DNA from 3 places in the Streptomyces sp. NPDC050738 genome. Region 1 is predicted to be linked to each of the others. Evidence: riboswitches for the same ligand, from Rfam matches in the RefSeq annotation. Region 1 holds a riboswitch; each other region holds the start of a gene.

What was found. A riboswitch is a leader RNA that binds a small molecule or an ion and turns the genes downstream of it on or off. The one in region 1 is predicted to bind cyclic di-AMP.
Region 2: it holds a riboswitch for cyclic di-AMP, as region 1 does, so the genes downstream of both, AB0H78_RS23565 (M23 family metallopeptidase) here and AB0H78_RS24925 (transglycosylase family protein) in region 1, are expected to answer to the same signal.
Region 3: it holds a riboswitch for cyclic di-AMP, as region 1 does, so the genes downstream of both, AB0H78_RS04260 (M23 family metallopeptidase) here and AB0H78_RS24925 (transglycosylase family protein) in region 1, are expected to answer to the same signal.

The regions. Positions count from the first base shown of each region.
Region 1 covers NZ_JBFAHN010000010.1:122,031-126,042, forward strand. Annotated here, with positions in the region: gene eno (phosphopyruvate hydratase) at 1-705, opposite strand, end outside; gene AB0H78_RS24925 (transglycosylase family protein) at 966-1,700, opposite strand; cyclic di-AMP (ydaO/yuaA leader) riboswitch at 1,704-1,851, opposite strand; gene AB0H78_RS24930 (transglycosylase family protein) at 2,121-2,987, opposite strand; gene AB0H78_RS24935 (cytochrome P450) at 3,101-4,012, opposite strand, start outside.
Region 2 covers NZ_JBFAHN010000009.1:133,947-137,958, forward strand. Annotated here, with positions in the region: gene AB0H78_RS23555 (pitrilysin family protein) at 1-652, shown strand, start outside; gene AB0H78_RS23560 (pitrilysin family protein) at 682-2,049, shown strand; cyclic di-AMP (ydaO/yuaA leader) riboswitch at 2,247-2,394, shown strand; gene AB0H78_RS23565 (M23 family metallopeptidase) at 2,407-3,222, shown strand; gene AB0H78_RS23570 (GntR family transcriptional regulator) at 3,402-4,012, shown strand, end outside.
Region 3 covers NZ_JBFAHN010000001.1:858,925-862,936, forward strand. Annotated here, with positions in the region: gene AB0H78_RS04250 (MFS transporter) at 1-423, shown strand, start outside; gene AB0H78_RS04255 (PP2C family protein-serine/threonine phosphatase) at 504-1,640, shown strand; cyclic di-AMP (ydaO/yuaA leader) riboswitch at 1,856-1,989, shown strand; gene AB0H78_RS04260 (M23 family metallopeptidase) at 2,001-3,044, shown strand; gene AB0H78_RS04265 (aldo/keto reductase) at 3,191-4,012, shown strand, end outside.

The DNA.
Region 1 (4,012 bases):
GGGGACGTAACCGGCCTCCTTGATGGCCTCGATGATGAGGTCCAGGGCGGCGCGGTTGGACTCGAGGTTCGGGGCGAAGCCGCCCTCGTCGCCGAGACCGGTCGAGAGACCCTTGGTCTTCAGGACCTTCTTCAGCGTGTGGTAGATCTCCGCACCCCAGCGAAGGGCTTCGGAGAAGGACTCCGCGCCGATCGGGGCGATCATGAACTCCTGGATGTCGACGTTGGAGTCGGCGTGCGACCCACCGTTGAGGATGTTCATCATCGGGACGGGCAGCAGGTGCGCGTTCGGGCCACCGAGGTAGCGGAACAGCGGCAGGTCGGAGGCCTCGGAGGCGGCGTGGGCCACGGCGAGCGAGACGCCGAGGATGGCGTTCGCGCCGAGGGAACCCTTGTTCTCCGTGGCGTCGAGGTCGAACATCGCCTGGTCGATCAGGCGCTGCTCGGTGGCGTCGTAACCGACGAGCTCCGGGCCGATCTGCTCGATGACGGCGAGGACGGCCTTCTCGACACCCTTGCCCTGGTAACGGTTGGGGTCACCGTCACGGAGCTCAATGGCCTCGAAAGCACCGGTGGAGGCACCAGACGGAACAGCAGCACGACCCGTGCTGCCGTCGTCGAGGCCGACCTCGACCTCGACCGTGGGGTTGCCTCGGGAGTCCAGGATTTCCCGGGCTACGACGACGTCGATGGACGGCACGAGCATCTCCTTATGGGATGTGACGCTATGGGGTGCAGGGTCGCTTTGGCCTTGCGACAAGAGCCTAACCGGCTGGCGGGGTTCGGCCAGCCGTGCGACCGGCCCCTGGGACGAAAAAGGGCCCAAAGTCGAGTATTGCAGGGCGAAGGACCTGAAAGTTACTGCCCGGTAATAGCTGAAAACCCCGGCCCGGCGCGAACGGGGGATGTCGCGCCGGGCCGGGGTGCCCTGGGGGGAGCCTGGATCGGCTCCGGCTGGTTCAGCTATCAGCTGAGGTGCAGCTGCTGGCCCGGGTAGATCAGGTCGGCGTTCTTGACGATGTCGCCGTTGGCCTTGAACAGCTTCTGCCAGGTCGTGTCGTGCGACTCGGCGATCTTGCTGAGGGTGTCGCCGGTCTTGACCTTGTACTCGCCGTCGCCCTTCTCGTACGAGGACGAGGAGGACGCCTTCGGCGCGGGGGTCTCCGCGGCGGGGGCCTGGGCCGAGTCGTCCGAGGACGAGCTGTCCGAGGAGGAGCTGGAGTCCGCGGAGTACGAGTTGTCGGACGAGGACGAGGACGAGTCGCTGGAGGACGAGTCGCTCGACGCCGAGTTGCCGGAGTCGGTGCTGACGCCCGGGTCGACACCGTCGTTGCTCAGGTTGCCGGCGCCGGCGCAGGCCCAGGCACCCGGGCCCTGCATGTCGAGCAGCTTCTCGGCCGTGGCGATCTGCTGGTCCTTGGTCGCCTCGTTGGCGTGCTGGGCGTACTGCGTACCGCCGGCGGCGGCCCAGCTGGAGTCGGAGAACTGCAGGCCACCGTAGTAACCGTTGCCCGTGTTGATCGACCAGTCGCCGCCGGACTCGCACTGGGCGACAGCGTCCCAGGTGGAGACGGAGGCGGCGGAGGCCGAGGTGGCGCCGATCAGAGGCGCGGCCACAGCGGCACCGGTGATGCCGGCGAGCATGGTGTAGCGAACGGCCTTCGAGGGGCGGCGGTGCTTGGACTTGCTGGAAAACAGCATGCGGAATCTCCTCACCGACGCCTACGAGGTGAGCTGTCGGGTTCGGGCCAATGAGTTGCCCGGCCGAGCGTCCTAGCGCTCGGCTTAACCCCAAGCCGGTCTCCCGGCACTTACCTGGGTCCCCCGCTCCTGCCTACGGCGCTTTACGCGTCGAGTATCCCGAGCGACCGACGGCAGGATTCGGCGTGACGGTCGCTGGTGCTCGCTTTGACGAGCGGCCTGAACCGTAAACACAGGTCGCCCCGATGTTCAAAGACGAACATCGGGGCGAAAAGCCGCTGCTTGCACACAGGAAGACCACATGTGTGCAGGTGGGCGACGGGTTGGACGTACGGAACGAACCGGGCATGAGCGGAGGGTGAAGAGACCCTTGTCTCAGTTGCTCAAATTGGGACATTAGCGCCCCAACTGCCCCGCTTTTCAGCCCAAATCGAGGCTCTGACCAGGAACGATGAGGTCCGGATCCGAGCCGACGGTCTTCTCGTTGGCCGCGTAGAGCGCCGGCCAGCCGCCCTTGATGTCGTGTGCGTCCGCAATGGCCCAGAGGTTGTCGCCGGTGCGGACCGTGTAGTCGCCTGCGGCGGCTTCGGAGCGATCCGTGGCGTCACCGCGGGAGGCGTGGCGGCCGGTGTCGCGGCCCGTGCCCGACGTGTCGGAGGTGTCCGACGCGTCCGTTCCGCCGCGGTGCTTGCCCTGGCCCTGCCCCTTGCCCTGGTCCGCGCCCTTGTCCGCGTCCGCGCTCGCGGAGGGTGCGGGCGTGGCCGTGGCGTCGGGCTTCGCGGACTGCGAGGGGGTTGCGGACGGAGTCGACGTCTCCGTGTCCGAGGGGGCCGGCGTCGCCGAATCCGTCGGCGCGGGTGTCGCGGTGTTCGTGGCGCCGGGGTCGACCGACGGAGTCGCACCGGCCTCGGCCGCGTTCGCCAGGCCGGAGATCTCCGCGCAGCTCGCCCAGGGCTTGGTGCCCTCCGCGTCGAGGACCTTCTGGGCCACCGCGATCTGCTGGGCGCGGCTGGCGAGGTCGGCGCGCGCCGCGTACTGCGAGCCGCCGTAGGTGTCCCACTTCTCCTGCGAGAACTGCAGACCGCCGTAGTAGCCGTTGCCGAGGTCGGCGCTCCACATGCCGCCGCTCTCGCAGAGTGCGACCCGGTCCCAGGTGCTGGAGTCCGCCGCGTGGGCGCCCGTTGCGGCGAGAAGCGGAATCGCGATGGCCGAACCCGTCACTCCTGCCGCTACGACAAAAGCGGGAGCCTGACGAGGGCGGCGATGCCGACCGTTCCCGGAGCTCATGCGAGGGCCTTCCGTGTGACGGATGAGTCGAACGGCGAACCTAGCCGGAATCGAACGCGGGTCACAAGTCGATGCAGCGCAGATCACGTGAAAGTCACAGTCTTGACGGAGCGTCAGTTCTGTTCGGCCGTGAACTCCACCGGAAGCGTGCGCAGTCCACGCATGATGAGCCCGCCGCGCCAGCGCAAATCGGCAGGATCTCCCGCAAGTCGCAGGTCAGGGAGGCGAGTGAGGAGCGTGGCGAGGGCCGTCCTGCCCTCCAGGCGGGCGAGCGGCGCACCGAGGCAGTAGTGGATTCCGTGGCCGTATCCGAGGTGCTGGTTGTCACTTCGGGAGAGATCGAGGGTGTCGGGCGCGGTGAAGCGCTCCGGGTCGCGGTCGGCGGCCGCGAGGACGACGAGCACGGGGTCGCCCTCGGCGATGTCCTGGCCGCCCAGCGTCAGCGCTTCGGTGGCGAAGCGCCAGGTGGCGAGCTCGACCGGGCCGTCGTAGCGCAGCAGTTCCTCGACTCCGGTGGCCAGCAGCTCGGTCTCTCCCGCCGCCAGCGAGGACTGGAGGCGCTCGCGCTGGGTGGGGTTCTGGAGGAGGGAGTGGACGCCGTTGCCGATGAGGTTGACGGTGGTTTCGAAGCCGGCGAAGAGAAGGATGAAGGCCATCGCGGCGGCCTCGTTCTCGCTGAGGTGCTCGCCGTGGTCCGAGGCGCTGATGAGGTGGGAGATCAGGTCGTCGCCGGGGTTCTCGCGTTTGCGGTGGATGAGTTCGGCGAGGTAGTTGCGCATCTTCTTGACCGAGCGGGCCACTCCCCCGCGCGGGCCGCCGCCGTGCCGGATCATCATCCCGGCCCAGTCGCGGAAGTCGTCCTGGTCCTCGCGCGGGACGCCCAGCAGGTCGCAGATCGCGTAGATGGGGAGCGGGAAGGCGAAGTCATGGATGAGGTCCGCCTCCCCCTTCTGCGCGAAGTTGTCGATGAGGCGGTCCGTCAGCTCCTGCACGCGCGGGGCGAACTCCGCCACCGTGCGCGGGGT
Region 2 (4,012 bases), on a different contig from region 1:
CGGTTCGCTTCCGGAGATCATCGGCGAGCAGCTGCGCGAGGAGCTCCACGAGGACGTCCCCTCACGCGCCCTGATGGCCGCCTACCGCCTTCCGAAGGACGGCACCCGCGAGTGCGACGCCGCCGACATCGCGCTGACCATCCTCGGCGGAGGCGAGTCCTCGCTGCTCCACAACCGTCTGGTACGCCGTGACCAGACGGCCGCCGGCGCAGGCTTCGGCATGATGCGGCTGGCCGGCGCACCCTCGCTCGGCTGGCTGGACGTCCAGACGTCGAGCGGTATCGAGGTCCCGGAGGTCGAGGCGACGGTCGACGAAGAGCTCGCCGCGTTCGCCGAGCGGGGTCCCACGGCCGAGGAGATGGAGCGCGCCCAGGCCCAGTTGGAGCGCGAGTGGCTGGACCGGCTCGGCACCGTGGCGCAACGCGCCGACCAACTGTGCCGGTACGCCGTCCTGTTCGGCGACCCGCAGCTCGCGCTGACCGCCGTCCACCGGGTCCTGGACATCACGGCCGAGGAGGTGCAGGCGGTCGCCAAGGCGCTTCTGCGCCCCGACAACCGCGCAGTCCTCGTGTACGAGCCGATCAGCTCCGAAGTGCCCGACGAGTCCGCAGACGCGGCGGAAGAAGCCGAAGAAGAGGGGGCGGACCAGTGACGGAGACCACCGACACCGCTGCCGTGAGCATGACGTACCACCCGCAGCCCCAGCCGGGCACGCCCACACCCTGGGCCTTCCCGGCTCCCGGCCGCTCCACGCTGCCCAACGGTCTGACCGTGCTGCGCTGCCACCGCCCCGGCCAGCAGGTGGTGGCCGTCGAGATCAACCTCGACGCCCCCCTGGACGCCGAGCCGGAGGGCCTCGACGGGATCGCCACGATCATGTCGCGCGCCTTCAACGAGGGCACCGACAAGCACACCGCCGAGGAGTTCGCGGCCGAACTGGAGCGCTGCGGCGCCAACATGGACGCGCACGCCGACCACCCGGGCGTCCGGGTCTCCCTCGAGGTCCCCGTATCGCGGCTGCCCAAGGCGCTCGGCCTGCTCGCCGAGGCACTGCGCGCACCGGCCTTCACCGACGGCGAGATCAGCAGGCTGGTCCGCAACCGTCTCGACGAGATCCCGCACGAGCACGCCAACCCGGGCTACCGGGCCGCCAAGCAGCTCTCCAAGGAGCTCTTCCCGGCCTCCCTGCGCATCTCGCGCCCCCGCCGGGGCACCGAGGAGACGGTGGCGCGCATCGACGCCACAGGCGTCCGCGCCTTCTACGACGCGCATGTGCGCCCCGCCACGGCCACCGCCGTGGTCGTCGGCGACCTCACGGGCGTCGACCTGGACGCGCTGCTCGCCGAGACCCTCGGCGACTGGACGGGCAACACCGCGGCCCCCCGCCCGGCCCCGCCGATCACCGCGGACGACACGGGCCGCGTGATCATCGTGGACCGTCCCGGCTCCGTGCAGACCCAGCTGATCATCGGCCGGATCGGTGCGGACCGCCATGATCGGGTCTGGCCCGCCCAGTTGCTCGGTACGTACTGCCTCGGCGGCACCCTCACCTCCCGTCTGGACCGCGTCCTGCGTGAGGAGAAGGGCTACACCTACGGCGTACGGGCCTTCGGCCAGGTGCTGCGCTCCACTGCCGAGGGCACCGGTGCCGCGATGCTCGCCATCAGCGGCTCGGTGGACACCGAGTCCACCGGGCCCGCGCTGGACGACCTGTGGAAGGTGCTGCGCACGCTCGCCGCCGAGGGGCTCACCGACGCCGAGCGCGAGACCGCCGTACAGAACCTGGTGGGTGTCGCCCCGCTGAAGTTCGAGACGGCCGCGGCGGTCGCGGGCACGCTCGCCGACCAGGTCGAGCAGCACCTCCCGGACGACTTCCAGGCGCAGCTGTACGCGCGCCTCGCCGAGACCGGGACGGTCGAGGCCACGGCCGCGGTCGTCAGTGCCTTCCCCGCGGACCGTCTCGTCACGGTGCTGGTCGGAGATGCGGAGAAGATCGCGGAGCCGGTCAGGGCGCTGGGGATCGGTGAAGTGACCGTCGTCACGGGCTGATCGACAAACAGCAACAAAGGGGACCCCGGCGGCCATTCGGCCGCCGGGGTTCTCCCTTATGTCCGTTTTATTGGAGAGGTTGCCTTGATGTCCTGTGGCGTGCGCTACAAAAGGGGCTGTCTGTTTGGTCCCGGGAACGCGGACCGCTTACCGTCGGTCCCGCTGTTCGTCGTACTTATAGCCGCGTCCGCGGCCCCGGACAGTGATCGCCGAGTCCCCGTCTGGCGCGAGCCTGGGGAGCCGGGGACCCACATCAGTCCCTGGGGTGAATCAGGCGCAAGCCTGTAGGAGACCTTCCTGCTCCGAACCCGTCAGCTAACCCGGTAGGCGAGAAGGAAGGAAAGGACCAACCCCTTCATGGCGTTCGCCCGCCCTACCGGTAAGCACCGTGCCCCGAACCGTCTGACGCGCAAGACCGCGACCTTCGCCGGTGCCGCCGCCCTCGCCACGACCGGCGTCGTAGGAGGCCTGGCCGCCCCGGCCATCGCCGCCGAAGCAGCGGCCCCCGCCGCGGACACCGCCGCTCTCAGCCAGACCATCGTCATCGGCGACTCGCTCGCCGCGCACATCGACGCCCAGGCGGCCGCGCAGAAGCACGAGGCCGCCACGGCCAAGGCCGCCGCGAAGGCGAAGGCCGAAGCGAAGGCCAAGGCGGAAGCCAAGGCCAAGGCCGCCGCGGCCGCCAAGGCGAAGGCCGAGGCCAAGGCCAAGCAGGAGCGCGAGGCCAAGGAGCGCGCCGCCCGCGAGGCCGAGCGCAAGCGCCTGAACGCCTACGTGGCGCCGATATCGGGCTCCTACGTCTCCACCGGCTACAAGACCGGCGGCAGCCTCTGGTCCTCCGGCAGCCACACCGGCATCGACTTCCACGCCGCGTCCGGCACGTCGGTCCACGCCGTCGGCGCGGGCACCGTCGTCGAGGCCGGCTGGGGCGGCGCGTACGGCAACAACATCGTCATCAAGATGAACGACGGCACGTACACGCAGTACGGCCACCTCTCGTCCCTCGGCGTCTCCGTCGGCTCGACCGTCACCTCCGGCCAGCAGATCGGCCTCTCCGGTGCCACCGGCAACGTCACGGGCCCGCACCTCCACTTCGAGGCCCGCACGAGCCCCGAGTACGGCTCGGACATCGACCCGGTCGCGTACCTGCGCTCGCACGGTGTGAACGTCTGACATCCGCTCCACCAGAAGGCCCCGGCGCATCCGCGCCGGGGCCTTCTGCGTATGGTGCTGTGGCCAAAAGATATCCATGATTAACCGGCTGCCATCGGAAATTTACCTCCGCTGCAATAGAGTCGCCGAACAGGCGTCGATCGACCGCGTTTCGCGGGGATTAAGGCGGAGGTTCGGTGATGCGCATTCCAGCGCACTCGGTATGCACGGCAATCCGTGACGACATCGTCTCCGGTGTCTTCGAGCGCGGCAGTCGGCTCACCGAGGAGGTACTGGCCCGCCGGTACGGCGTCTCGCGCGTCCCGGTGCGCGAAGCGCTGCGGACCCTGGAGTCCGAGGGCTTCGTGACCACCCGCCGCCATGCCGGTGCCTGTGTCGCCGAGCCCACCGAGCAGGAGGCCGCCGACCTGCTCGAGATGCGGCTGCTGCTGGAGCCGATGGGCGCGGCCCGCGCTGCTCAGCGGCGTACCGAAGCGCACCTCAAAGTCCTGCGCGGCCTGGTCAGGCTGGGGCAGGAGCGGGCCAGGCGGGGGCAGGGCGAGGACTTGCGCTCACTCGGCGGCTGGTTCCACGAGACGCTCGCGCAGTCCGCGGGCAGTCCGCCGCTGACGGCGCTGCTGACCCAGTTGCGGCACAAGATCGCCTGGATGTACGCCGTCGAGCAGCCCGTCAGGCCGGTCGAATCCTGGGCCGAGCACGGTGCGATCGTCGACGCCGTGGCACGCGGCGACGCGGAACGGGCGAGGGCGCTGACCGTGCTGCATTCGGAACGGGTGAGCGGAGCGCACCG
Region 3 (4,012 bases), on a different contig from region 1:
ATCACCGCCTGGTGCCGGGCGCACTGGACCCGCGAGCGCTGCCTGGTGGCCGGGCTCGCGCTGATGGGCGGTGCCTTTGTCCCGCCGGCGCTGGGCTTCACCGGTCCTGCGGGGCTGCTGCTGTGCGCGGCGGTGCTCTCGGCGGGGACCGCGGTGCTCTACCCGTACGAGATGGACACCATCGTCGCGCTCTCGGGGGGCCGCCGGGTCGCCACGCACTACGGGCTCTACAACACCGTCTGCGGGATCGGCATCACGCTCGGGAACCTCGCGACGGGCTGGCTGCTCGGTGCGTACGGACAGGCCGTGTGGTGGGTGTTCATGGCGGTGGGCGCGGGGTGTGCGGTGTCCGTGGGGTTGCTGGGGCGCGGGGGGCGTCTCGCCCCGGCCCCCAGGGTCCCCCGGATGGCGGAGGCCGAATAGCAGGACGGCGCGGCTGCCAGCAGCCTGGGTGGGGCGCGGTACCGTCCGCGGCCGGGTACGGACCGGGCAGGAGAGTCACGGTGGGGCAGCAGGCTGACGGCGTACACGCATCCCGCTTCGTGCGGGTGCTGCCCGCGCTGCTGATCGCCGCCGGGATCTGCTTCGACATGGCGACCCCGGCGAACTACACCGCATCCCCGCTCTTCTCCGCCGCGCCCCTCATGGCCGCGCCGTTCTTCTCCGCGGGCGCCACGCTCCGTATCGCCGTCGCCTCGGTCGTGGCGGTCACCGGGCTGCGGATCTACCACCGGGACACGCTGACGGTCGTCTCGCTCACCGAGCTGTTCACCGTCCTCACCGTGGTCGTGCTCGCCCTCTTCATCAACCGGGTCATCCTCCGCAGCAATGCCGAGCTGGCCTCCGCCCGCGTCATCGCCGAGACCGCCCAGCGCGCCGTGCTGCCGGTGCCCGCCGACCGGATCGGCGGGCTGCACATCGCGGCGCGGTACGAGGCCGCGCAGGCCGACGCCTTCATCGGGGGCGATCTCTTCGCCGTACAGGACACGCCGTACGGGGTGCGGCTCGTGGTCGGTGACGTACGCGGGAAGGGCCTCGACGCCGTCGAGGCGGTGGCCGTGGTGATCGGCGCCTTTCGCGAGGCGGCCGAGCAGGAGTCCACTCTGGCGGGGGTGGCCCAGCGTCTGGAGCGGGCGCTGGCGCGCGAGGGGACGCGGCGCGACGGGCTCGATGCCTTCGAGGGGTTCACCACCGCGGTGCTCGCGGAGGTCCCCCGGGGGCTCGGTGTCGTACGGCTGGTCAACCGCGGGCATCCCGAGCCGCTGCTGCTGCACGCCGACGGGGCGCTGGACGCGCTGGCGCCGTCCATGCCCGCGCTGCCGCTGGGGATGGCCGAGTTGGGCAGCTGGCCGGACCGCGCGGACACCTCGCCCTTTCCGGCCGGGTCGACGCTGCTCTTCTATACGGACGGGCTCTCGGAGGCGCGGGATGCGGCCGGGGTCTTCTACGACCCGGCCGAGCGGCTGCGCGGGCGGATCTTCCCCGGTCCCGACGCGCTGCTGGACGCGCTGACCGGTGACGTACGGCGGTACACCGGAGGCGGGTCGACGGACGACATGGCGCTGCTCGCGGTGGGGCGGCCGGGGGAGGGCCAGCCAGAGCGGCGGCGGACCGTGGACATCGTTCGACACGGTACGTAATCGAAGGACGCCCCTGCGCATAACATTTGATGCACTGTCAGAAAACAGAGGTTTCGGGTGGGGTCGTCAAGTCGACCTGTTTTGCTGGACTGTGTCCCGTTAAGTCCAGGCCAAAGGCGTTAACGATCAGTCGGAACGGCTTGGAATCAGACCCCCGCGTCTATTAACGTTCGATAACGCAGCGCGGTCGTCCCAGTCGTCGCAAGAGACGGCACCGTGCGCGTGCGCCGAATTCCGCAAGGGAACCGGGGAACCACCAATTGGGGTGAATCGGGCTGAACCTGGCCCGTAGGAGACCTTCCTGCTCCGAACCCGTCAGCTAACCCGGTAGGCGAGAAGGAAGGAAAGGAGTACGCCTCCGTGGCGTCCAACAACCCTGCCCCCCAGGCTCTTTATGTCCCGAATGACAATGACTCGTTCGGTTTCGGGGGTGACGGTGGCGGTGAGACCTGGGACGAGTGGAACCCCACCGAGGACTCCGTCCGTCCGGTACGCGGCAGACACCGTGTCGCCAAGCAGCGCGGCGGACTCGCCCGCAGCTCCACGGTGTTGGGTGTCGGCGTCATCGCCGCGGTCGGCGCGGGCGGCATAGCCACCGCCGAGGGCAAAGCCCCGGTCTCCATATCCCTGCCCGACCTCCCGGCCTCGGTCACCGACCACCTGCCGGAAGCCATCAAGGCGGACATCGCCCCGGACTCCTCCGACACGGAGACGAACGCGGCACCCCTCTCCACCTCGGGCCTCACCACGGCCGCCTCGGGCCAGGGCACCACGGACGCCGGCGAGACGCTGCGCGCCCGGATCCTGCAGCAGGCCGAGCAGCAGCAGGCCGGCGCGGACGCCGAGGCCAAGGCACTGGCCCAGAAGGCAGCCGCGGACAAGGCCGCCGCCGAGGCGAAGGCGAAGCAGGACGCGGCCGCCAAGAAGGAGGCCGCCGCCAAGAAGAAGGCCGCGGAAGAGGCGGCGAAGAAGGCGGAGGCCGAGCGTCTCGCCAAGCTGGCCGCCAGTTACTCGCTGCCGGTCTCCTCGTACACCCTCACCTCGCACTTCGGCGATGCGGGCTCGATGTGGTCCTCCGGCTACCACACGGGTCTCGACTTCGCGGCCCCCACGGGCACCCCGATCAAGGCCGTACACAGCGGCACGGTCAAGTCGGCGGGCTGGTCCGGCAGTTACGGCTACCGCACGGTGCTCACGCTCGACGACGGTACGGAGCTGTGGTTCTGCCACCAGTCCTCGCTGAACGTCAGCGCCGGGCAGAAGGTCACCACGGGCGACGTCATCGGACGGGTCGGTGCGACCGGCAACGTCACCGGCCCGCACCTGCACCTCGAGGTGCACCCGAGCGGCGGCGACGCGATCGACCCGATGGCCTGGCTCCAGGCACGCGGCATCAACCCCTGATCCCGCACCTCCCCAAGACACCGGCAGTCCTGGCGGCAACCCCCCCGACGCCAGGGCTGCCGGTTTTGGCGTACCCGGAATGCCCGGAATACCCGGAACAGGACCGGCTTGGAATAGGCACCACCGGACAGGGTGTTGATCAACCCATGACTTCTCTCCGTACGCTCGGCTCCTCAGACCTCGCCGTCTTCCCGCTCGCCCTCGGTGGAAACGTCTTCGGCTGGACCGCCGACGAGGCGCAGTCCTTCGCCGTGCTCGACGCCTACACGGCCGCGGGCGGCAACTTCATCGACACCGCGGACTCCTACTCCGCGTGGGTGCCGGGGAACAAGGGCGGCGAGTCCGAGACCGTCATCGGCAAGTGGCTCGCGGCCCGGGGCAACCGCTCCGAGGTGGTCGTCGCGACCAAGGTCGGCGGCCACCCGGTCGACAAGGGACTCTCGCCCGCCAACATCAAGAAGGTCGCGGAGGACTCGCTGCGCCGGCTGGGCACCGACCACATCGACCTCTACTACACGCACTTCGACGACGTCACGGTCCCGGTCGAGGAGATCATCACCGCGCTCGACGAGCTGGTGAAGGCGGGCAAGGTGCGGGCCATCGCCGCATCCAACATCTCTCCCGAGCGCCTCGACGCGTCGATCGCGTTCTCGGAGCGGGAGGGGCTCGCGCGGTACGTCGCGCTCCAGCCGCACTACAACCTGGTCTCCCGCGACACCTACGAGGGCGAGCTCCAGGACACCGCGGCACGCCACCAGCTGGCCTCCGTCCCGTATTTCGCGCTCGCCTCGGGCTTCCTCACCGGCAAGTACCGCCCGGGCACGGCAGTCGAGAGCGCCCGCGCCGAGGGCGCCGGCAAGCACCTGCAGAGCGAGCGGGGCCTGAAGGTGCTCGACGCGCTCGACAAGGTGGCCGCCGCGCACGACGCCGAGGTCGCGACCGTGGCGCTGGCCTGGCTCGCCGCGCAG